One region of the Enterobacter sp. SCRI0065 genome, then DNA from elsewhere that is predicted to be linked to it. Evidence: predicted binding sites of a transcription regulator. Region 1 holds the regulator's gene; the other holds the start of a gene.
The links. The regulator LexA, encoded in region 1, represses DNA repair genes until DNA is damaged. The targets are predictions, from matches to a motif close to TNCTGTATGTACATACAGNA.
Positions count from the first base shown of each region.

Region 2: a site for LexA is predicted at 5,964-5,983, ahead of sulA (SOS-induced cell division inhibitor SulA). Genes of this name have one in related genera too.

Region 1 covers NZ_JCBAJB010000006.1:26,071-38,095, reverse strand. Annotated here, with positions in the region: gene zur (zinc uptake transcriptional repressor Zur) at 1-111, shown strand, start outside; gene AC6EMZ_RS16095 (CsbD family protein) at 195-404, opposite strand; gene dinF (MATE family efflux transporter DinF) at 550-1,869, opposite strand; gene lexA (transcriptional repressor LexA) at 1,935-2,543, opposite strand; gene AC6EMZ_RS16080 (diacylglycerol kinase) at 2,653-3,021, opposite strand; gene plsB (glycerol-3-phosphate 1-O-acyltransferase PlsB) at 3,176-5,596, shown strand; gene ubiA (4-hydroxybenzoate octaprenyltransferase) at 5,636-6,505, opposite strand; gene ubiC (chorismate lyase) at 6,518-7,015, opposite strand; gene malM (maltose operon protein MalM) at 7,197-8,147, opposite strand; gene AC6EMZ_RS16055 (maltoporin) at 8,261-9,571, opposite strand; gene malK (maltose/maltodextrin ABC transporter ATP-binding protein MalK) at 9,614-10,723, opposite strand; gene malE (maltose/maltodextrin ABC transporter substrate-binding protein MalE) at 11,096-12,025, shown strand, end outside.
Region 2 covers NZ_JCBAJB010000001.1:770,582-782,606, forward strand. Annotated here, with positions in the region: gene pqiC (membrane integrity-associated transporter subunit PqiC) at 1-480, shown strand, start outside; gene rmf (ribosome modulation factor) at 734-901, shown strand; gene fabA (bifunctional 3-hydroxydecanoyl-ACP dehydratase/trans-2-decenoyl-ACP isomerase) at 972-1,490, opposite strand; gene AC6EMZ_RS03655 (AAA family ATPase) at 1,559-3,319, opposite strand; gene matP (macrodomain Ter protein MatP) at 3,506-3,958, shown strand; gene ompA (porin OmpA) at 4,022-5,077, opposite strand; gene sulA (SOS-induced cell division inhibitor SulA) at 5,434-5,943, opposite strand; gene AC6EMZ_RS03675 (TfoX/Sxy family DNA transformation protein) at 6,162-6,788, shown strand; gene yccS (YccS family putative transporter) at 6,745-8,907, opposite strand; gene AC6EMZ_RS03685 (YccF domain-containing protein) at 8,927-9,373, opposite strand; gene helD (DNA helicase IV) at 9,497-11,551, shown strand; gene mgsA (methylglyoxal synthase) at 11,589-12,025, opposite strand, start outside.

The sequences.
Region 1 (12,025 bases):
GTGATTGAAGCGCACGGATTATGTTCCGCCTGTGTGGAAGTGGAAGCGTGTCGCCATCAGGATGCCTGCCAGCATGACCATTCAGTGCATGTGAAGAAAAAACCGCGCTGAAAATAAAAGTGGGCGGCTAATAGCCGCCCCCAGGGATTGTACGTCCATGTACTTTCGGGTAGAAAAGGTCGGTAAGTGTTCGATTACCAGCGATAATCGTTACGTTTTTCCCAATCACCGACTTCTTTCTCAGCCTGATCTTTCTGGTAGCCATAACGTTCCTGGATTTTACCCACCAGCTGATCGCGCTTACCTTCGATGATCGTCATGTCATCATCAGTCAGCTTACCCCACTGTTCTTTCGCTTTACCTTTGAACTGTTTCCAGTTACCACCGAGTTCGTCTTTATTCATAATCAAATCCTCATCGTTCGGGTATCACGTCAATTTGTATCGTCCGTAACGTTCATTTCCTGCTGGACTTGATAATAATTGTAGATGAGGATGCGGCACACGTTTCGTTATTCAGAATCTTTAACCATTTCCCCCAACGAAGCCGCTAGGCAAACCAGGTTTGATTGCGCCAGTGACGACGCCAGATCAGCGCAAGCGACAGCCCACGCAGAGCAAGAAAAACGGCAAGCGCCAGCCACAACCCGTGATTACCAAACCAGGGTACGGTAAACAGCGTGAGCCCAAAACCACCCGCCGCCACTGCCATGCTGTTGCGCATTTCGGCTCCTCGGGTTGCACCGATAAACATGCCATCCAGCAAATAGCACCAGACACCGACCACCGGAAGTACAACCTGCCAGATGATGTAGTGGCCTGCCAGCTCACGCAGTTCAGACATCGAGGTCAGTAACGCCACAATCTGACTGCCAAAAAGCGCATAGATCAGAGCAAAAACCAGCGCCACCAGGCCAGATTGCCGACACGCTGCGCGCCAGACCTCCTGCAATTGTCCCGTCTGTTTTGCGCCGTATGCCTGCCCAGAATGGGCCTCAACGGCATAAGCAAAACCGTCAAGCGCATAGGCGGTAAAGGTCAACAACGTCATCAATACGGCATTGACGGCGACGATCTCCGGGCCAAGCCGCGCGCCCAGTACCGTCAAGGCACCGAAACAGAGCTGAAGAAGTAAAGAGCGAAGCATAATATCGCGATTAAGTGCCAGCAGTTTTCGGACGTTCCCACGCCATGCTGTTTTCAACATCGCCAGGGAGATTCCGCGCATCGCCAGCACGCGCTTGACCATCCATAAGCCGATGAAAAACGTGGCGTATTCTGCAACGACCGTTGCCAGCGCGGCGCCCTGCACGTTCATGTGCAGCCCCATCACCAGCCACAGATCCAGAACAATATTGAGGACGTTCCCCACGACCAGCAGGATCACAGGAGCACGTGCATACTGCACACCCAACAGCCAGCCGAGCAGGACCAGATTAGCCAGTGAGGCGGGAGCGCTAATCCAGCGAATATCCAGAAAGCGACGAGCCTGTTCCAGTACTGCTTCATTGCCACCAACGATATGCAGTGCCAGGTCGATCAGCGGCGTTCGCAGCAGAACAATGAGCAATCCGGCACCAAGTGCAAGAATAAGAGGTTGAATAAGCGCTCGCGCCAGGCGCACGGGATCTTTCGCGCCGAACGCCTGAGCGGTCAACCCTGTGGTGCTCATCCGTAAAAAGAGTAACAGCATAAAGAGGAAGCTGGTCGCCGTTGCGCCAATCGCCACGCCACCCAGATAGACTGGCGAGTCCAGATGACCAATGACGGCCGTGTCGACCAATCCCAGTAAAGGAACCGTGATATTCGAAAAGATCATTGGCAGCGCGAGACGCCATAATGCCTTGTCTGAGATTGTCAGCAGAGACATGAGAGAGTACCGGAGCAGGAAAAAGAGAGTCAGGCTACGGGAGACCGTAGCCTGTCAGGAAGAGATTACAGCCATTCACCGTTGCGGATGACACCTACCGCTAAACCTTCAATGGAGAAGGTCTGTTCGCGCAGGTCAACCACAATGGGGGAAAACTCGTTGTTTTCAGGTAGCAGTTGCACCGTATTACCCTGTTTTTTAAGGCGTTTTACGGTCACTTCATCATCGATACGTGCGACGACAACCTGGCCGTTGCGTACATCCTGAGTTTTGTGAACCGCCAGCAAATCGCCATCCAGAATGCCAATATCTTTCATGGACATACCGCTAACGCGCAGTAAAAAGTCTGCACTCGGTTTGAACATGGCAGGATCGACCTGATAATGACCTTCGATGTGCTGCTGCGCCAGCAGTGGCTCGCCAGCCGCAACGCGACCCACGAGAGGGATCCCCGTTTCTTCTTCCACCAGCAGGCGAATGCCGCGTGACGCGCCAGATACAATCTCAAGAACGCCCTTACGAGCCAACGCTTTGAGATGCTCTTCAGCGGCGTTTGGAGAACGGAAACCCAGACGCTGCGCGATTTCCGCTCGCGTAGGTGGCATTCCCGTCTGGCTGATGTGATCCCTGATAAGATCAAACACCTCTTGCTGTCTGGCCGTTAACGCTTTCATTCCGCCCCCTGGGTGTATATACAGTTATGCTGTGAGTATATACAGTCAAAGGTGAATTTGGAACCAAAAACTGCACAAAAAACCAGAGACTTATTCGATTCCTGAAGGCTTATCGTAAATGCGACCAAAGTAACGTGCCCCAGGTAATGGCAGCGGTGATAATCGCCAACAGTACCGCAGCCGACCCCATGTCTTTGGCACGCCCCGAGAGTTCATGGAAATCAGAACCGATACGATCTACCACCGCTTCGATAGCACTGTTGAGAATTTCCACTATCATCACCAAAAGAACCGAACCAATGAGAAGTACGCGGGTTACAGCATCAACATCAAGGAAACAAGCGATAATGACCGCGATGATAGCGGCTACGCCCTCCTGACGAAATGCAGCCTCATTGATCCAGGCAGCGCGGAAACCTTTCCACGAATAACCAGCAGCTTTGATGATACGGGTAAACCCAGTGGTATTATTGGCCATTAAAAGAACCTTTTTTTAGATTTAGCGTCAGTAACTATAGCTGTAGCGCGTTTCGCAACAGCCTGAAGTATGACGGGTAACAACAGAAATTTTGCGCGCTTTCTGTTATCCTTGCGCCGCAATTGCATTATTAACCAGAGGCTTTACATCGTTTATGTCCGGCTGGCCAAGAATCTACTACAAATTACTTAATTTACCATTAAGCGTCCTGGTAAAAAGTAAGTCTATCCCGGCGGAACCTGCGCTGGAATTAGGGCTCGATACCTCGCGCCCTATTATGTACGTTTTGCCTTATAACTCGAAGGCAGACTTACTGACGCTTCGCGCCCAATGTCTGGCGCACGACTTACCCGATCCGTTGGAACCGCTGGAGGTTGACGGTACTCTGCTGCCGCGCTACGTGTTTATCCACGGCGGCCCGCGCGTGTTTACCTATTACACGCCGAAGGAAGAGTCCATTAAGCTGTTCCACGACTACCTTGATCTGCACCGCAGTAACCCCAGCCTGGATGTCCAGATGGTGCCGGTGTCGGTGATGTTTGGTCGTCGTCCAGGGCGTCAAAAAGGCGAAGAAAACCCGCCGCTGCGTATGCTTAACGGTATACAAAAATTCTTTGCGGTGTCATGGCTTGGTCGCGATAGCTTCGTCCGATTCTCTCCGTCTGTTTCTCTGCGCCGTATGGCTGATGAGCACGGAACCGACAAGACTATCGCGCAAAAATTGGCCCGCGTCGCGCGTATGCACTTCGCTCGCCAGCGCCTGGCAGCCGTGGGACCACGCCTTCCTGCTCGTCAGGATCTGTTCAACAAACTGCTGGCATCCAAAGCGATTGCCCGCGCCGTTGAAGATGAAGCCCGTAGCAAGAAAATCTCTCACGAGAAGGCACAACAAAACGCTATCGCACTGATGGAAGAGATTGCAGCGAACTTCTCTTACGAGATGATCCGCTTATCCGATCGCATCCTGAGCTTTACGTGGAACCGGCTCTATCAAGGCATCAACGTGAACAATGCTGAGCGTGTTCGCCAGCTTGCGCACGATGGCCATGAAATTGTGTATGTGCCCTGCCACCGCAGCCACATGGACTATCTTCTGCTCTCGTACGTGCTGTATCACCAGGGGCTGGTCCCGCCGCATATTGCCGCCGGTATCAACCTGAACTTCTGGCCAGCAGGTCCGATCTTCCGCCGTCTGGGTGCGTTCTTTATTCGTCGTACCTTTAAAGGCAACAAGCTCTATTCCACCGTATTCCGCGAATATCTGGGCGAACTGTTCAGCCGTGGCTATTCCGTGGAGTACTTTGTTGAAGGTGGCCGCTCCCGTACCGGTCGTCTGCTCGATCCGAAAACCGGCACGCTATCGATGACGATTCAGGCGATGCTGCGTGGCGGTACGCGCCCCATTACGCTGGTGCCGATTTACATCGGTTACGAGCACGTCATGGAAGTGGGGACTTACGCCAAAGAACTGCGCGGTGCGACGAAAGAGAAAGAGAGCTTGCCGCAAATGCTGCGTGGTTTGAGCAAGCTGCGTAATCTCGGTCAGGGCTACGTTAACTTTGGCGAACCGATGCCGCTGATGACGTATCTGAACCAGCATGTGCCGGAATGGCGCGAGTCTATCGATCCGATCGAAGCGATTCGCCCTGCCTGGCTCACCCCAACGGTGAATAATATCGCTGCTGACCTGATGGTGCGCATCAACAACGCAGGGGCCGCTAACGCCATGAACCTGTGTTGTACGGCGCTGCTGGGCTCTCGTCAACGTTCGCTAACCCGCGAGCAACTGACTGAACAGCTCGACTGCTATCTGGACATCATGCGTAATGCGCCCTATGCCGCCGACGCGACCGTTCCGTCAGTCACTGCCAGCAAATTGATCGACCATGCGTTGCAGATGAACAAGTTCGAGGTCGAGAAAGACACGATTGGCGACATCATTATTCTGCCGCGCGAGCAGGCAGTGCTGATGACGTACTATCGCAACAACATCGCGCACATGCTGATGCTGCCGTCTCTGATGGCGGCCATCATCACGCAGCATCGTCGTATTTCCCGCCAGGAATTACTGCGTCATGTTGAGGTGCTCTACCCGATGCTGAAAGCAGAACTGTTCCTGCGCTGGAGCAAGGACGAGCTGGCGGTTGAACTGGATAAACTGACGGAAGAGTTGCTGCGTCAGGGCCTGATAAGCGTGAAAGATGATGAGCTGTATATCAATCCATCACGTTCCCGCACGCTGCAATTGCTGGCCGCCGGGGCGCGTGAGACGTTGCAGCGCTACGCTATCACCTTCTGGCTGCTGAGCGCGAACCCGTCGATTAACCGTAGCACGCTGGAAAAAGAGAGCCGCACGTTGGCTCAGCGTTTATCCGTACTGCACGGCATTAATGCACCAGAGTTCTTCGACAAAGCGGTGTTCAGTTCGCTGGTGTTGACGCTGCGTGATGAAGGCTACATTAGTGATACCGGAGATGCCGAGCCTGGAGAGACCATGAAGGTTTACCAGATGCTGGCAGAGCTGATTACATCTGATGTGCGCCTGACGATTGAGAGCGCAACGCAGGACGAGTAAAAAAAACGCCCGGTAGCGCTAGCGCCACCGGGCATTTTTTCAGGCAAAATAACTCATCGCCAGCCCTAAAAACAGCACCAGGCCAACATAGTTATTGTTCAGGAAAGCTTTAAAACAGGCATCGCGATCGCGGTTGGCAATGAGTTTCTGCTGATACGCAAATAGCAGTCCCGCCACCAGCACCGACCAGTAAAACTCCCAGTTCAGCCCGTTCAAACGACCAATTATCGCCATCAACGCCAGCACGGCGACCTGCAAAATCCCAATGATCAGCTTGTCATGACGACCAAAGAGAATGGCCGTTGATTTGATGCCAATCTTTACATCATCGTCTCGGTCGACCATCGCATACTGGGTATCATAAGCCACCGCCCACAGGATGTTGGCGAGGAACATCAGCCAGCAGCTTAACGGTACCGTTTCGCTCACCGCGGCAAAGGCCATGGGAATCGACCAGCCGAACGCCGCGCCCAAAACCACCTGCGGAAGATGGGTATAGCGCTTCATAAATGGATATACCCACGCCAGCGCAAGTGCCGCTACCGAGAGTAAAATCGTCATGGTGTTTAGCGTCAGCACCAGAATAAATGAGAGCACCACCAACACCACAAACAGCGTGCGGGCCTCTTTTTCCGACACCTGACCGCTGGGCAGAGGACGGTTAGCCGTGCGTTTGACGTGGCCGTCAAATTTGCGGTCGGCATAATCATTCACCACGCAACCCGCTGCACGCATCAACCACACGCCCGCAACGAAGACCGCCAGGATCCACAGCGGTGGCAGGCCTGGGGTAGCAACCCACAGCGCCCATAACGTCGGCCACAGCAGCAGTAATGCGCCAATGGGTTTATCAGTACGCATTAAGCGGTGAAACGCCAGCAGCTTATTCTGCGTCAGACTCCACTCCATTTTCTTTTCCTCTTAGTACAACGGCGATGCGGGCAAAAACAGTTCCGTTAGCATTAACGGCTTTCCGCTCAGGCGCAGGCGGGAACGACGTCCCCACAAATCAGCATCGCGACCTATCTCAATAAAATCTCGGGTCAGCTCGGACGATGTAAAAAGATAGCGTCCCAGCGGTGTTTTGCCCAGCTGTTGCAGCGCCAGTTCCGGGCCGGAAAGCGTGGATTCAGGCACGACGGTGCGCCCAGCAAGCCAGGGTTCGCCATCAGCGCAGAGCAAAATTTCACGCAGCCAGTAACGCGCTTCCTTCGGCAGCAATGGCAGTTCATCGGTTACGGCTTCAGGTGAGACAAAGCCTTCCTGGATAAGCGTCACCGTGACTTTTTTGCCCTGTTGCTCAAAACGTTTCGTCATGGAATCTTCCAGCAGCAACCAGTCGAGTTGCGAAGGGCTCAGCGCGGGTATGTGGTCAAAATAGCGCAGCGCACGCAGTTGCGTTAGCGCAGGGTGTGACATGCCAGACTCTCCGTTACATAACGAATGGCTATTGTATCGCAGAAACGGCACTTGAGGGCGGTCAAACATGGTTTGGCGATCATTATCGCAACAGTGATGCAACAGCGTTTGCAGCACAAAAAAAAGTGCGCCCACTCAGGCGCACTAAACTACTGACAAAATCAGCACTGTGGGGAGACGATCACCCCTTGCCTTTTACACTGCTGATAAAGGTGGAACGGGCAGTGGTTGAACCTAAACGCTCGGCTTCATCAAGCAGTTTCAGTGCTTTATCGACATCACCGCTATCAACGGCCTGCTTGATAGCTTTGTTGAAGTACGTTTCCGTATCGTTCAGCACCGGAGCAGATTTCTTGGTTGGGGCTGGCGCGGCAACCGGAACCACAGCGGGCGCTGGAGCGGTATAAGCCGTGGCAGGTGCAGCGGTGTTACCCACCGTCACCGGGCCTGGGCCAGAAGAACCAAACAACGGCCCCACCAGCACGCTTGAGGCGCTATTCGTGGAGACTTTCAGCTTCACTACACCGTCGGTGATGTGACGGGCAATGGGGTCTGGAATATCCGGTACCGAGTTGCCGGTGCCTTTGGCGTAGGCTTTTGCTGGGTCAATCAGCTTTGTCGTCTGCTGCAGATCTTTGTCGGTGGTGAAAACCAGTACATACAGTTTTTGCTGCCCCAGCGCAGGAGTCAGGCGCATAACGCCCTGCAAACGATCGGCACTCATCACGCCGGGCTCCTGATAGGAGAAATATTCGCTAGGGAAATAGGCTGATGGCGTCAGGTTCTGATCAAGGATCAGCACGTTCGGCGCAAAAACACTGGTTTGTTTGTTCACTTCACTGGTGAGCGTTAAGGTCAACTCACCGATGTTTGCGGGTACGCTGTAGGCAACCACAGGGCCAGAAATACCGGGCACGTTTAGCTGTTGCCCACCGGTTGCCACTTGAGTGGTCTGGGTTTTGGACTGATCAACCGGGGTCCACGCTAATTGTTGTAGCGCCGCCGCTGGGATAGCAGGGGCAGAGCTGGTGTTTTGTGGTACGAAATTCACATCTGCGAACGTGATGGCCGGAATGCTAGCCAGCAGCCCCGCAGTGAGGCACAGCGCGACGAGACTTTTTTTCATTTTCATTGTTATTACCTCAGATAGCGTGAGTACTGCGGTGGCCAGGCAATAGCGCGCAGCACCCTAAGGAGAGAGGGGCTTGCGCCCCTCTTTTAGGTCATTACGTCAAATACTACGTATTACCACCAGATTTCCATCTGGGCACCGAAGGTCCACTCGTCGTTGTCGCCACGGCTGAAGGTTTTCGCAGAGGTGTCGTTATAAGCAACGCCTGAGGTGTAACCTGCGCCAGAATCGTTGTTCGCGTAGCCCCATTTCTCATCCCACTTCGCGTAGGTTGCGAAGACGCGGATAGCCGGACGAGACCAAATGCTGTCGCCTGCCTGCCATTGTTGCGCGAGGGTAATTTTGTACTGGTTGTTGCTATCGTCAGTTTTCTGAGATTTAACGTTGTCGTAGCCCACTTCCAGCAAGGTGCTCATGATTGGCGTCCATTTGTACATAGGACGAACGCCCACGGTCCACCATTTGGTACCGTTGTTATTATCCAGATCGATATTCTGATACATACCGACGTACATCAGGTCCCAGGAGTCGCCCAGAGAGATCGCACCGTGATCCAACACGCGCATCAGGGAACCGTCGTTGTTCAGACCTGCACCCTGCGGAATGCCTTTACCGTTAGAGGTCATTGAATCCGTTGCGTATTGCAGTACGAATTTGTTGAAGCCCTTCAGCATGCTCTGAGTGTGTTCTGCGGTAAACATCCAGCCATCTTTCGATGCGCCTGGCTGCAGATAATAATCATCAGGAATGTTGGTGTGGCCGTAATCAACACCCAGTTCAAGCGTACCGCCTGGGTTGATTTCCATGCCAGCTAAACGGACATCGAAGACATCGTTCGGAACGATGTTGTCATAAATACGGTTGCCCAACGCATCACGATCGGCGAAAGCAGAAGAACCGCCGGACTCAGAAGAACGGGTCGCTGCCATAGACAGTTTACCGAAGCCCAGATCGATGTTTTCGATACCCGCACCAGGACCAGAAATATCCCAGTAGTAGAAGTCGATCATGTGAACGTCATGACGTTGATAGAAGCGCTTACCGGCCCAGATAGTTGAACCTGGCAGCCATTCAATCAGGTTTTTACCCTGCACGTTCGCTTCGCGGAATGCCGGGCTGGTTGCTTCCCAGTCATTTTGCTGAGAAACGGAATACGCTACGTTGGTGTCGAAATAGAAGCTCTTATCGCCTTCTTTCCACACTTCCTGACCCAGTTTAATCTCAGCATAGGTTTCACATTCGTTACCGAGACGATATTTACTTTGGGCACCCGTTGCCTGGAAACACTGTTGTTCACCGCCACTCCCGGTCCAGCCGATACCGGAACGAGCATAACCTTTGAAGTCGACAGCACCGGCTTGAGCAGACAAAATGCCTGCCGCAATGGCGACCGCCAGAGGGACTTTGCGCAGAGTAATCATTATTCTATCTCCTGAGATCATTGCTTTTCTTTATTTTGGGAATGCTTAAACGCCCGGCTCTTTATGCAACCGACGACATGCAGTGCCATCTTCACGGAACAGATGGCAACGCTCTGGCGGCAAACCGATAGCGAATGTGGCACCCTCTTCTACCAACACCACGTCATTCTGGCGGTAAACCAGGTTCTGACGGATGGCGGGGATCTGGATATGAATCTGTGTTTCGTGACCAAGTTGTTCGACGACCTGAACCTCACCTTCTAACGTGACATCAGCAATTTGGCTCGGCAGTAAGTGTTCAGGACGAATGCCCAGAGACATGTTCGCTCCGACCTGTACGTTGGCGCTGTCCACCGGCAGCCAAATCTGCTGACGGTTAGGCAGTTCCACCTGCACCTGTTCGATGGCTGTTGCCGTGACTTTTACCGGCAGGAAGTTCATCTTTGGCGAGCCAATAAAGCCCGCAACAAAGCGGTCAGCCGGATAGTGATACAGCTCAAGCGGCTTACCCACTTGCGCAACACGACCGGCGTCCAGCACCACAATTTTGTCGGCAAGCGTCATCGCTTCGACCTGATCGTGGGTGACGTAAATCATCGTGCGGCCAAGACGCTTGTGCAGACGTGATATTTCGATACGCATCTGGACGCGCAGTGCCGCATCCAGGTTAGAAAGAGGTTCATCGAGCAGGAACACGCGAGGTTCCGCCACCAGCGTACGGCCAATTGCCACTCGCTGACGCTGTCCGCCGGACAGCGCTTTTGGCTTACGCTCCAGCAGATGTGCCAGTTGCAGCACTTCGGCAACCTGGTTAACACGCTGGTTAATGACATCTTTTTTGGCACCGGCCAGCTTCAGGCCAAATGACATGTTCTCGGCAACGGATAGGTGGGGATAAAGCGCATAAGACTGGAACACCATACCTACGCCGCGTTCGGCGGGAGGAATGTCGTTCATGCGGGTTTCACCAATAAAGAGGTCGCCGCTGGTGATGGTTTCAAGACCGGCAATCATACGCAGCAGAGTCGATTTACCACAGCCCGATGGACCGACAAACACCACGAACTCACCTTCGTGGATGTCCAGATCGATGTCTTTCGACACCACTACGTCGCCCCAGGCTTTCGTTACATTACGCAGCTGTACGCTCGCCATGCCCTTCTCCCTTCGTTACAACCTGTCACCGACAGAAACATTCAAGATAAGTTCACTATGGGGTATCCATTACTTCCGTGAATCCTCCACCCCTCGTCTTTTTTATGGGGGAGGAGGCGGGAGGATGAGAAATCGGGTTCTGCCACCGCATGAGGCGGGCTCAGGCTAAATTCGTGATGAATGCGGCAAAATTCAGAGTGCTTTTGTGTGCGCCAGGACTCATAACTTAAATTTATGCAACAGAGATCACACAACGCGGGGGTGGGGCGTAGGCCCAAGGAGGATGGAAAGAGGATGTCAAATAAGGAGACTGAGTCACGTTGAACTACCAAAGTCGTCTCCACGAGCACATCACCAAAAAGGATGGCAGATATGAAGATCAATACTGGCGCACGCGTTTTCGCATTGTCCGCCCTGGCAGCAATGATGATTTCCGCACCGGCTCTCGCCAAAATTGAAGAAGGTAAGCTGGTTATCTGGATTAACGGCGACAAAGGCTATAACGGCCTGGCCGAAGTGGGTAAAAAATTCGAAAAAGACACCGGCATTAAAGTCACCGTTGAACATCCGGACAAGCTGGAAGAGAAATTCCCTCAGGTTGCGGCAACCGGTGACGGCCCGGACATCATCTTCTGGGCGCATGACCGTTTCGGCGGCTACGCGCAGTCTGGCCTGCTGGCTGAAGTGTCCCCAGATAAAGCGTTCCAGGACAAACTGTTCCCGTTCACCTGGGATGCCGTGCGTTACAACGGTAAGCTGATTGCTTATCCGGTTGCTGTAGAAGCACTCTCTCTGATCTATAACAAAGACCTCGTACCGAACCCGCCGAAATCCTGGGAAGAGATCCCTGCTCTGGATAAAGAGCTGAAGGCTAAAGGTAAGAGCGCGCTGATGTTCAACCTGCAAGAACCGTACTTCACCTGGCCGCTGATTGCTGCCGACGGCGGTTATGCGTTCAAGTTTGCTAACGGCAAATATGACGTGAAAGACGTGGGCGTAGACAGCCCAGGCGCAAAAGCCGGTCTGACCTTCCTGGTTGACCTTATCAAGAACAAACACATGAACGCGGATACCGATTACTCCATCGCGGAAGCGGCGTTCAACAAAGGCGAAACCGCGATGACCATCAACGGTCCGTGGGCATGGTCTAACATCGACAAGAGCAAAATCAACTACGGCGTCACGCTGCTGCCAACCTTTAAAGGCAAGCCGTCTAAACCGTTTGTTGGCGTGCTGAGCGCCGGTATCAACGCCGCCAGCCCGAACAAAGAGCTGGCGAAAGAGTTCCTCGAAAACTACCTG
Region 2 (12,025 bases), on a different contig from region 1:
TTGGCGACGCAAGCAGCGGGGCAAACCACTGCTGCCCAGGGCAACCGCCTGTTGTGGGTTGAACAAGTTTCTGTTCCTGACGCCCTCGCCGGAAACGGCGTGGTGTATCAGACCAGCGACGTGCAGTACGTCATTGCCACGAATAATCTCTGGGCGAGTCCGTTGGATCAGCAGTTACGCAATACGCTGGTGGCTAATCTTAGTAGCCAGTTACCGGGCTGGGTTGTGGCTTCTCAACCATTGGGTAGCGATCAGGACACGCTTAACGTGAACGTTACCGGTTTCCACGGACGTTTCGATGGCAAGGTGGTGATTAGCGGTGAATGGCTTCTGAACCATCAGGGGCAGCTGATTAAGCGTCCGTTTTACCTTGAGCTGAAACAGCAGCAAGACGGTTACGACGAGATGGTCAAGATGCTGGCTCAGGGTTGGGCGCAGGAATCAACCAGCATAGCCAGAGAGATTTCTCGTCTGCCATAAGTAAAATTCATTACCACAAGCCGCCATCCGCGTTTCGCTGATGGCGGTTTTTTTTCGTTTTCATTTCAGTTTGATACTTGTGCCAGCTCACAAAAATTGTACAAACGATCTTCTGTCTAGCTCACAAATATGACACTGGTGTGAATTTTGCGCATTGACGCTGGGAGGGATTCGGGTTATTCGTTAACTGTGCTTGCATGTTTTGCAACCACTGTTTTCTTTCCACCAGACCAAAGAATGAGGGAAACGAGGCATGAAGAGACAGAAACGAGATCGCCTGGAACGGGCGCACCAACGTGGATACCAGGCTGGCATCGCCGGACGCTCAAAAGAAATGTGTCCTTACCAGACGTTAAATCAGAGGTCATACTGGTTAGGAGGCTGGCGAGAAGCCATTGGGGATAGGGTATTACTTGCGTGATACGTCTCTTTAGAAACAGAAACCTCCGCATTGCGGAGGTTTCGCCTGATTGCCTTATTCAAAGCAATAATCAGAACGCTGAAGTATCCTGGAACAAGCCAACTTTCAGATCGTTTGCAGTGTAGATAACTCGACCGTCTACCAGGACTTCGCCATCAGCCAGACCCATCACCAGACGACGGTTCACAATGCGTTTGAAGTGAATACGGTAGGTTACTTTCTTCGCTGAAGGTAGAACCTGACCGGTGAATTTGACTTCACCCACGCCAAGCGCACGACCTTTACCTTCACCGCCCAGCCAGCCCAGATAGAAGCCAACCAACTGCCACATTGCATCCAGGCCCAGACAGCCAGGCATTACCGGATCGCCGATAAAGTGGCAACCAAAGAACCACAGATCCGGATTGATATCGAGTTCCGCTTCCACGTAACCCTTGTCAAAGTTGCCGCCGGTTTCTGTCATTTTTACGACACGGTCCATCATCAGCATGCTTGGTGCTGGTAACTGCGGGCCTTTCGCGCCAAACAGTTCACCGCGACCAGAGGCAAGAAGATCTTCTTTTGTATAGGATTCGCGTTTATCTACCATGTTCTCAGTAAGCCTTATTTTAGTGAAGCACGCAGGATAGCTAACACGTGTACGCTGAACAAGTCCGATCAGTTAGGATTAAACCAACCTAACCAGCGTAACGGCCATGGATAACGATGACGAGCATCCTGCTGCATTGCCTGCGCAATACGCTCCTGGATGGTCTGCATCAGTGTTGTTTGACCTTCGCCATCCCACACCAGGTTTGTCAGTAAGGGTAGCGCATCCGTAATATCTTCAATGGCCCAGATGGTGAATTGCTCTGCTTCCACAGCGTCGAGCACGGCCTGGCTCAAGCTCAGATGGCGAACGTTAGGAGCCGGGATAATGATGCCCTGTTTGCCGCTAAAACCACGTTGCTGGCAAACCGTGAAGAATCCTTCGATTTTCTCGTTCAAACCGCCAACGGGCTGAGCACGGCCGAACTGGTCAACGGATCCGGTCATCGCGATGCTCTGATTAATCGGAACATCAGCCAGCGCACTGATTAATGCACAGAGTTCGGCCATTGAGGCGCTATCACCATCCACTTCGCTGTAAGATTGTTCAAACGTGAGTGAGGCAGAGAAGGGGATCTGCTGCTCCAGCTGAAGCTGTGACATCAGGAACGCTTGCATGATCATCATGCCTTTAGCGTGAATATTCCCGCCCAGTTCCGCCTTGCGCTCGATGTCGATAAATTCGCCATCGCCAATATGCACTACGCAGCTAATGCGGGACGGCTCGCCAAAGGCTCTCGGATGCCCGGGAAACTCGATAACCGACAGGGCATTGATCTGTCCGATACGTTCGCCTTCGGTTTCGACAAGAATTTGCTCGAGCAAAATCTCATCTTGCATACGGTCGGCCAGGTAGCCTTCGCGCCATTCACGCTGTGCCAGCATTTGGATAAACTGTTCGCCGGTAAATGGACCCTGGCCGCCGATTGCGCCAACTTCACGTAGCTGCTTGCTTATCCATAGCGGGCAGAGGGGAAGCGTTTCTTGATCGCCGGTGTAACGCACGGCTTCTCGCATCAGACCAGTCCATGCATCTGGCCCAGGGGTTGGCAATGCGTAACGCTCAGCGACAGCCATCACCCACTGACACCACTGCGTCATATCATCGGTATCGGCAATCTGGATGTTGTCTTCAAATTCGGTATAAATCGCCTGATCGGCTAACTCTGGCTCCATTTCCTGGAAATCAGCCAAAGACTCACGATCGCCAGTCAATATCACTTTTAGCGAAATGGGCATGGACGGGATGGCAACCGGTAACGGTCGCGATTCGTCATACGAGACCCAGTCAAAACGCTGGTGAGTGACGATCGACTTCAGACGCATCCAGAGCAGGGGCTGGGCGAGAAGAGTGCGAAGCGAGATGACCAACACCCCACCGTTGGCTTTATGTACCAGGCCCGGGTGTAAGGTCAATTCACCGTTGAACTGCCGTAGGCAGCCAAACAGTTGTTCTGCTTCAACCCATTCGGCAGTAATGACTTTGCCAGATGCGGCAAAAAGGTCATCGGCCTGTTCGGCGGGTTTGAAAGTGATATCGGGGCCAGCAATACGATATTGGCCGCCAAAAACGGCGCTCTCTTCCGGTTGCAACTGACGCAATGCATCCGCCAGAAGCGCGAGATACTCAGCTTCTTCTGGTGCTTTCAACAGCATGAAAGGAGAGGTCGTCCATGGACTTAACACCTGCTCAAACGCGTAATGCAAACGCGGTTGTGTATCGCTAAGGATGAAGTCGTGCTCTTTTGCGGTGTCTGGCTGTGCAAATAGCTCCTGATAGCTTTCAGCATCAGGAACCAGATCACGCCATGCTAGTTTCGTAATGGTCAAAGTTGATGTTTTTTAGTTAGATGTAAAACCGTGGAGTATACCGTAAGCTGCGGTCTCTTCCCAATCGGGAATAAGTTTTTCAGCCAGTGAAAGCGGCGTAACGGCTCACAGGATATGATTTCTTTTCAGCAGATTGCCAAAAAACTGATATTCTGAACAGAGTTACGAGGTGACACTGAGATCGCAATGAAATATCAACAACTGGAAAATCTCGAAAGCGGTTGGAAATGGAAGTACCTGGTCAAAAAGCACCGTGAAGGGGAGCTGATTACCTGCTACATCGAAGCCAGTGCTGCGAAAGAAGCGGTGGATTTATTGCTGACACTCGAAAACGAACCGGTTCAGGTGAATGGCTGGATAGAAAAGCATATTAATCCGGCCCTGATGAACCGCATGAAGCAGACCATCCGCGCACGCCGCAAACGGCACTTTAACGCCGAGCATCAGCACACCCGTAAGAAGTCTATTGATTTGGAGTTTGTCGTCTGGCAACGCTTAGCCGGGCTCGCTCAACGACGCGGAAAAACGCTGTCGGAAACGGTTGTTCAACTCATCGAAGATGCGGAACACAAAGAGAAGTATGCCAACCAGATGTCGACACTGAAAACTGATTTACAGGCTCTGCTCGGCAAGAAATAACATTCACTTTTGTTCAGGCAATAAAAAACCCCGCATGGCGGGGTTTTTTTATAAGACGATAACTTATGCCGCAGGCTGAGTTACAACGTCTTTGATACCTTTAACTTCGATCTCAACGCGACGATCTGGTGCCAGGCAGTCGATCAGTGCAGCGCGAGCTTTCACGTTGTCACAGGTAGTACCAGTAACTGGGTTAGATTCGCCCATACCACGTGGAGAGATCTTGTTAGCTGGGATACCTTTAGATACCAGGTAATCAACTACAGACTGTGCACGTTTCTCGGACAGACCCTGGTTGTAAGCGTCAGAACCGATACGGTCGGTGAAGCCCAGAACCACTACAGAACCATCTTTAGGATCCAGGTTGCTCAGCTGGGTGTACAGCTGATCCAGTGCCTGCTGACCTTCTGGTTTCAGGGTAGCTTTGTTGAAGTTGAACAGAACGTCAGACTTCAGAGTGAAGTGCTTGGTCTGTACTTCTGGCGCTGGAGCAGGAGCTGGAGCAACGATTGGTGCTGCATCTTCCTGCTGGCCGAAGCGGTAGGAAACACCTACGCTCAACATGCCGTTGTCAGGACGAACGCCAACGGTGTTACCGTCGCCGATGTTGTTAACCCACTGGTATTCCAGACGGGTAGCGATATCACGGGTCATTGCCCACTCTACGCCACCAGCGAATACTGGAGAAACGCCAGTGTCGTGGTTGTCGCCAGAGATGCTGTTGCTGGAGTCAGCGCGCCATACCATGCCGCCCAGACGAGTATACACGTCCAGATCGTCAGTTACTGGGTAACCCAGTTTAGCGGTGAGCTGTACGCCTTGAGCTTTGAATGCGCCGTTAACGTTGTCGCCTTTGTAAGGCATACGACCTAACCAGTCGTAACCCATTTCAAAACCAACATACGGGTTAACCTGATAGCCACCAAACGCACCTGCACCGAGCTGGCTTTCATGAGTCGGGCCATCGTTGTTCAGGGAGCTGTTGTACCAGCCAGTGTCGTGGAACTGAGACCAACCCAGTTTACCACCTGCATACCAGGTATTATCTTTCGGAGCGGCCTGCGCTACGGTAGCGAAGCCAGCCAGTGCCACTGCAATCGCGATAGCTGTCTTTTTCATTTTTTGCGCCTCGTTATCATCCAAAAATCGCCATGAAGATCTCGTCGAGAAATCACGGTTAAATCCTTCACCGGGGGGCGAGCTCAAACTAGTAACTCTACCGATATCTTCGGCTTAGACCGAGCACCCCTGGCGATGTAAAGTCTACAACGTAGTGGGAAACTTACAAGTGTGAACTCCGTCAGGCATATGAAAAAAAAAGTTCCGTATACATACTATTTAACATTTATCGCGCATATTTTATTCAGCAAAATTAACGGAAACCGCGCCAGACAAGCATTCACGAAGTTTCTGTCAATGGAACTAATGGCGTGTAGCGGTGTCAAAAAAAATTCCAGGAAAACTCTTAATTTCACTCAATGATACAAATTAGAGTGAATTTTTAGCCCAGACAGGTGTCCTTTGCGAAGAGGATCGAGCCGAACGGGTCTCATAATAATGCCAATCGCGTTACCTTCTTCTGCTGCTTCTGCCAGGCAAAAATGTTCATCTTCCGTCAAATCTTCTGACAACCAGCCGATCACCACGCTGTAATTTCCGGTGCGTAGCGCACGAATCATTGAATCAACAGTATTGCACGGCGCAAGCTGACTAATATGCATCACTTTGGCGAGCGGTAAACCCGCTGACTGAACCCACTCGCGGCTTAATTTTTGTTGCGGCGTTAACCAGAGTTGCCAGCGCGATTGCTGACCAAGCTGCTGTAAAAGTGGCAGGAGCAACATTTGCGTCATCATGGGCTGGTCTTCACGATACACCACCTCACTTATCAACCCGGCTGAAACACGCTCGGGAGCTTTTTGCGAGCCATTGCCTGCGGAAGAAGAAAAAGATGTTGAGCGATTTGCATAGCTTGAAGTGTGCATAATCATTCCAGCCCTGTAGTTACTGTATGGATATACAGTAACCCCTGTGCGCCTAAAGATCAACCTCATTTTCGGAAAGCGTCTCGCAAATTTTGTCTGTTATTGGCTTGTTCGAAAGATTCATCTTGCCGAGTGGCGATAAGTCACCTATTTTCCTGCTAACGGATCCGGTAGTAAGAAAATATTGTTGTTACTCTATGATTTATATGGTGAATATCATGAAAAAGATATCTTATGAACGGATCTATCAATCTCAGGAATACCTCTCGCCACTCGGTGAAATACATCACCGTGCCCTGTTTGGTGGCTACACATTGGCTGTAGGTGAAGCCGTATTTGCGATGGTATCGGACGGGGAACTCTATCTGCGCGCATGTGAGCAAAGCGCCCAGTACTGTGTCAGAAATGCTTCTTCTTTTTTAACGCTGGTGAAACGGGGCAGACCCGTTCTGCTGAATTATTACCGTGTGGATGAGGGGCTCTGGCAAAACCATGAAAAGCTGTTGCAGCTCTCTTCCTTTGCGGTGGAGGCCGCCCGCAAAGAACGTTATCAGCGCCACCAAAGACACCGTCTTAAAGATTTACCCAACCTGACCTTTCAAATCGAAGTGCTTTTGCTCGAAGTCGGTATCACCAACGAAACCACTCTACGGGTGCTAGGTGCAGAAGAGTGTTGGTTAAAGGTTCGCACGAAAAACCGACATCTCAGCATTAAATTGCTTTTCGCACTGGAAGGGGCAATTGAAGGGTTGCATGAAGCCGCGCTCCCGGCTGTCAGACGCCGGGAGCTAACCGAGTGGTTTAATGCGCTTCCTGCGCTACCTGAGAATCATTCCGATAGGTAGCGATCTGCTGCTGCAATCGGCAAATCTCAGGCAGCAACGCAACCAGCAGGCCAATTTGCTGTAGAACAAGTGGAGCTTTGTTATCCGCACCGGGATCAAAATGAGCGATTCGCTGGCTAAGCTCCTCTAACGCGTTCTGCACGCGCGGCTCGTCTGCGGGGCGGTGATGAAGTGCATCGTCAACGTAGCATACGGCATCATCCAGCAGAGCCAGAATACCCGGGTTGGTCAGCTGCTCGCGATGAGCGCCCAATGTCGAAATATAGCTGGTGAAAGTATGGTTAAGGCACAGCAGCCGGAAGGCGACTTCACGAATTTCAGCTGTTGCGCGCGGTTCTGTGGACATATTCGATACCACCGACGCCAGCTCAGCATCACGATTGTGCGCATCGCGTCTGGCAATGCGATAAGCCAGACGATTGTCACGACCTTGATGATATTGCTCAAGAATGGCGTCCAGATACCGACAGTTTGCATTAATTGCCAGATCCAAGGCTCGTGGCAGATTGCGAAACCGCCAGTCTGGCCAGATGAAACTCACTGCGGCCCATGCAATAGCGCACCCTATTAAAGTATCGATGATGCGTGGTAATGCCACTTCGAACCCTTCACCCAGCAGGTTAAAGCACAGCAGAACCAGCAGGGTAATGAACATGGTGGCGTGCGCATACTGAACGTGACGAAATGCAAAGAACAGCACGCCAGTAATCACGATAAGTATCAATTGCCCTTCAATAGATGGCACGAAATACAACACCGGTAATCCGATAGCCACGCCTACCAGCGTGCCGATCACCCGCAGAGCAAGCCGATGACGGGTTGCGTTATAGTTCGGCTGGCATACAAACAGGCTGGTCAACAAAATCCAGTAGCCATGATGTAAACCAGTGATTTGGATAAATGCGTATCCCACACAAAGCACGGCGGACATTCTTACGGCATGGCGAAACAGCGCTGATTCCGGCGTAAAGTTACGACTCAAGCGCAGCCACATATCGGCAAAGCCGTTTAGACTATCGTCAGCAAGCAGGTGCTCGGTATCGTGCCCCGGTATTGCCAACGCTTGTTCAGACTGGATAGTCGCAAGCTGCGCATCAATTGCCCGCAGGTTGTTAAGTAAAAAACCCAGCGCTTTCATCTGCTCTGGCGATGTTCCGCTGGCCTGAACGCGATCGAGCGCCGCGTCAAGATGGCTAAAAGCGCGCTCAAAACGCGGGTCGTGCTGATAAGGGGTCCGCAGCAGAATTGACCGCGCTAAGTGCTGGCAAGCCTGGGATTGCATCGAAAGCAGCCGCTGAAAACGGAACATAACATCGCTGTAGCGAAACTTTTCGCGCAGCGCGGCGTACTGAATATGCGATGAACTGGCCCGCTCATGAATATCCTGAGCGACAAAATAGTAGTGTAACGTTTGCCGGGTTCCACGCTGTCCACGATCTCCACGCAGGCGAGTGAGAAGTGAGGCTTTGGTCTGGTTGAGCATGGCCACCAGTTGGCCATTTGCCAGCGCCAGATCGTAAAGCGGTGCCTGACTCTCTTCTTCAATGTCAGGATCGAACAGCCGGGACTTTAGTTCAAGATAGTGCGCAAGCTGTTCGTAACTGCGCGCGAGGTTGTCCTGCAACGGGCGAATGGGGAAAATGAGATGCCCCGTCAGCGTCAGCGCGTTGTACCAGATAGCGCCAAGCAGCAGCAATACCGGTTGCTGATACCACTGGTCATAAAGTGAAACGCCGAGCATGGTATAAATGGCGATGAGCAGCGCGCCAAAGGCAATGGTTGCGTAGCGCTGCCCCAGCCCACCTAGCAGGATAAAACCGGTGGTGGAGACCATCAATCCCAGCGCAAAAAACCAGGGCCATGGGAACAACAGTTCCACCGACGCTGAGGCAATAAAAAAGCACACCAGCGTGATAACCAAATTGCGCAGGCGTCCCGCCAGACGATCGTCGAGATCGGCAAGCGCGCCGGCCACCACGCCAAGGGTGAGCGGGATTGTTAACTTCACATCACCCAGCCACCATGGCAGAGCCGTTGAGCCGCAAAGCGCGATAAAAATCCTGACGTTATAGAGCCAGGTGCTGTTCCATGTATATCTGCGAAGCAGTGGGCTTAGCATGGGCGCTGCCTGTCCTTATTTACTGAAAACGTCTACGGGCGTTTGCTTCACGTGCGGCCTGGGCAACTTCAACCGGAACCACTCGGCGACCAACAGGCCACAGGGCAATAGCCGCGATTTTGAAGTTAGCAATTCCGACCGGGATGCCGATAATGGTAATACACTGCGTTACGCCCGCGACAATATGCATCAGGCACAGCCACCAGCCGAAGAAAACAAGCCATAAGATATTCAGTAAGGTCCCTCCCGTGTTCATCAGGATATTTTTGTCACCGGGATTCAGTTCATTGACATGAACCGCTTCATTACCGTAGGGGATCAGGGAAAGTTTGGTGATTTCCCAACAGGAGCGCGTAAGTGGCAGCGTGAAGATAAAGACAATGCTCACCAGTGTGGCAAAAAGCCAGGCAAACGTGGTGGCAAAACCGCCAAGGACAAAATTCAAAATATTCAGTACGGTACGCATAAACCCTCACTTCCTTTCGATATGATCAAAGCTTGATGATTGTAACGTTTTTTTAGGCTGGAGCACCTGAAAACTGGCGGTTAAACTAGTAAGCAAATTATCACCTCGTGGATTGGGCTGGACATGGAACTAAAAGCAACATCATTAGGCAAACGCCTGGCGCAACATCCGTATGATAAGGTCGTCCTGCTCAACGCCGGGGTTAAAGTCTCAGGCGAGCGTCACGAATACCTCATTCCGTTTAATCAGATGCTGGCGGTCCATTGCAAACGAGGTCTGGTATGGGGCGAACTGGAGTTCGTGCTACCCGACGAAAAAGTGGTTCGCCTGCATGGTACGGAGTGGGCAGAAACACAGCGCTTCCATCACCATTTAAACGCGCTTTGGCAGCAGTGGAGCGCGGAGATGAGCCAGGTTGCCGAGCAGGTTTTGGCGCGTGTGCTGGCTGATATCGCGCAAAGCGATCGGCAAAAAAGCTGGCTAACGCGTGCTCAGACTGCCGGGATGCAGCAGCGCATCCAGCAGGCGTTAAGTGCGCTGCCGTTTCCTGCCTCCCGCCTTGAGGAGTTTGAAAACTGTCGTGAAGCCTGGCATCAGTGCAAGGCGTGGTTAACTGATATCGATAAAAGCAGGTTGGCTCATAACCAGGCCTGGACCGATGAGATGTTGGCCAAACATGCGGACTTTTTCAGTCAGATTGAATCCTCACCGCTAAATCCTGCGCAGGCGCGTGCGGTGGTTAACGGGGAGCAATCACTGCTCGTGCTCGCAGGGGCGGGGAGCGGTAAAACCTCGGTGCTGGTTGCCCGCGCTGGCTGGCTTCTTGCCAGAGGAGACGCCACCGCCGAGCAGATTTTACTGCTGGCTTTTGGTCGCAAAGCGGCGCAAGAGATGGACGAACGCATTCAGGAAAGGCTGCATACGCAAGATGTCAGCGCAAGAACCTTCCATGCGCTGGCGCTGCATATTATTCAGCAGGGTAGCAAGAAAGCCCCGGTGATTAGCAAGCTGGAAAATGACGCTCAGGCCCGACATTCGCTGTTTATCCAGACATGGCAACAGCAATGCACCGAGAAAAAAGCGCAGGCAAAAGGGTGGCGGCAGTGGCTGGAAGAAGAGCTGAACTGGAGCGTACCGGAAGGCAGCTTCTGGCAGGATGAAAAGTTGGCCCGACGACTTGGCTCGCGCCTTGACCGATGGGTCAGTCTGATGCGCACCCACGGCGGTTCGCAGGCCGAGATGATTGACGCCGCGCCCGACGAGATACGAACGCTGTTTTCAAAACGCGTCAAATTAATGGCCCCACTGTTAAAGGCCTGGAAAACGGCGCTTAAAGAAGAAAACGCTGTCGATTTCTCCGGGCTGATCCATCAAGCCATTATCATCCTGGAGAAGGGGCGATTTGTCAGCCCATGGAAGCATATTCTGGTCGATGAATTTCAGGATATCTCCCCACAGCGAGCCGCGCTGCTGGCGGCGTTGCGGGCGCAAAATAAGCATACCTCGCTCTTTGCTGTGGGTGATGACTGGCAGGCCATTTATCGCTTTAGCGGCGCGCAGCTTTCATTGACGACCGCCTTCCATCACTACTTCGGCGAGGGCGATCGTAGCGATCTTGATACGACCTATCGCTTTAATTCCCGTATTGGGGAAATCGCCAACCGCTTTATTCAGCAGAATCCACATCAGCTCGTAAAACCGCTGAATAGCCTCACTACCGGCGATAAAAAAGCGGTAACGCTTTTACCAGAGGATCAGCTAGAGCCGCTGCTCGATAAACTCAGTGGTTTCGTAAAATCAGAAGAGCGCATTCTGGTGCTGGCGCGCTACCATCATCTTAAACCCGTAATACTGGAAAAAGCGGCGACACGCTGGCCGAAGCTGAAACTGGATTTTATGACGATTCACGCCAGCAAGGGACAACAGGCCGACTATGTAATTGTGGTTGGCTTACAGGATGGAAATGACGGATTCCCGGCGCAGGCTCGAGAGTCGGTCATGGAGCAAGCGTTGTTGCCGGTGCCGGAAGATTTTCCGGATGCTGAAGAGCGACGCCTGCTTTATGTGGCCATCACGCGCGCCCGTCATCGTGTCTGGCTTCTCTTTAATAAGAATGAGCCTTCTTTGTTTGTTGATGCGCTAAGAGAACTTGACGTGCCGATGCTGAGAAAACCGTAGTAAATGCATGCCGGGTGGGATGCACCCGGCGACACTGTTACTTCAAACGTTCAGCCAGGTAGCGTGGATAATCCGGAATTAAGATCTCAACCTGCTGGTTAAAATGCGGCGACTCGATAATAAAGTCAGCGGTGGAGAGGTTGGTCGCAACCGGAATATTCCACACCGTGGCGAGGCGTAGCAGGGCTTTTACATCGGGATCGTGGGGGACGGCATTGAGCGGATCCCAAAAGAAAATCAGTACATCAATTTTCCCTTCTGAAATCTTTGCCCCCACTTGCTGATCGCCACCCAGCGGGCCGCTGAGCATCGCATTGACCTCAAGCCCGGTTTCACGATGAATTAAATTCCCGGTGGTGCCCGTGGCGGAAAGTTCGTGCTTTTCCAGCAAAGCCTGATGGCGCTGGACCCAGCTAAGCAGCATTTTTTTGCAGTGATCGTGCGCTACCAGCGCAATATGTTTGCGTTCAGGCA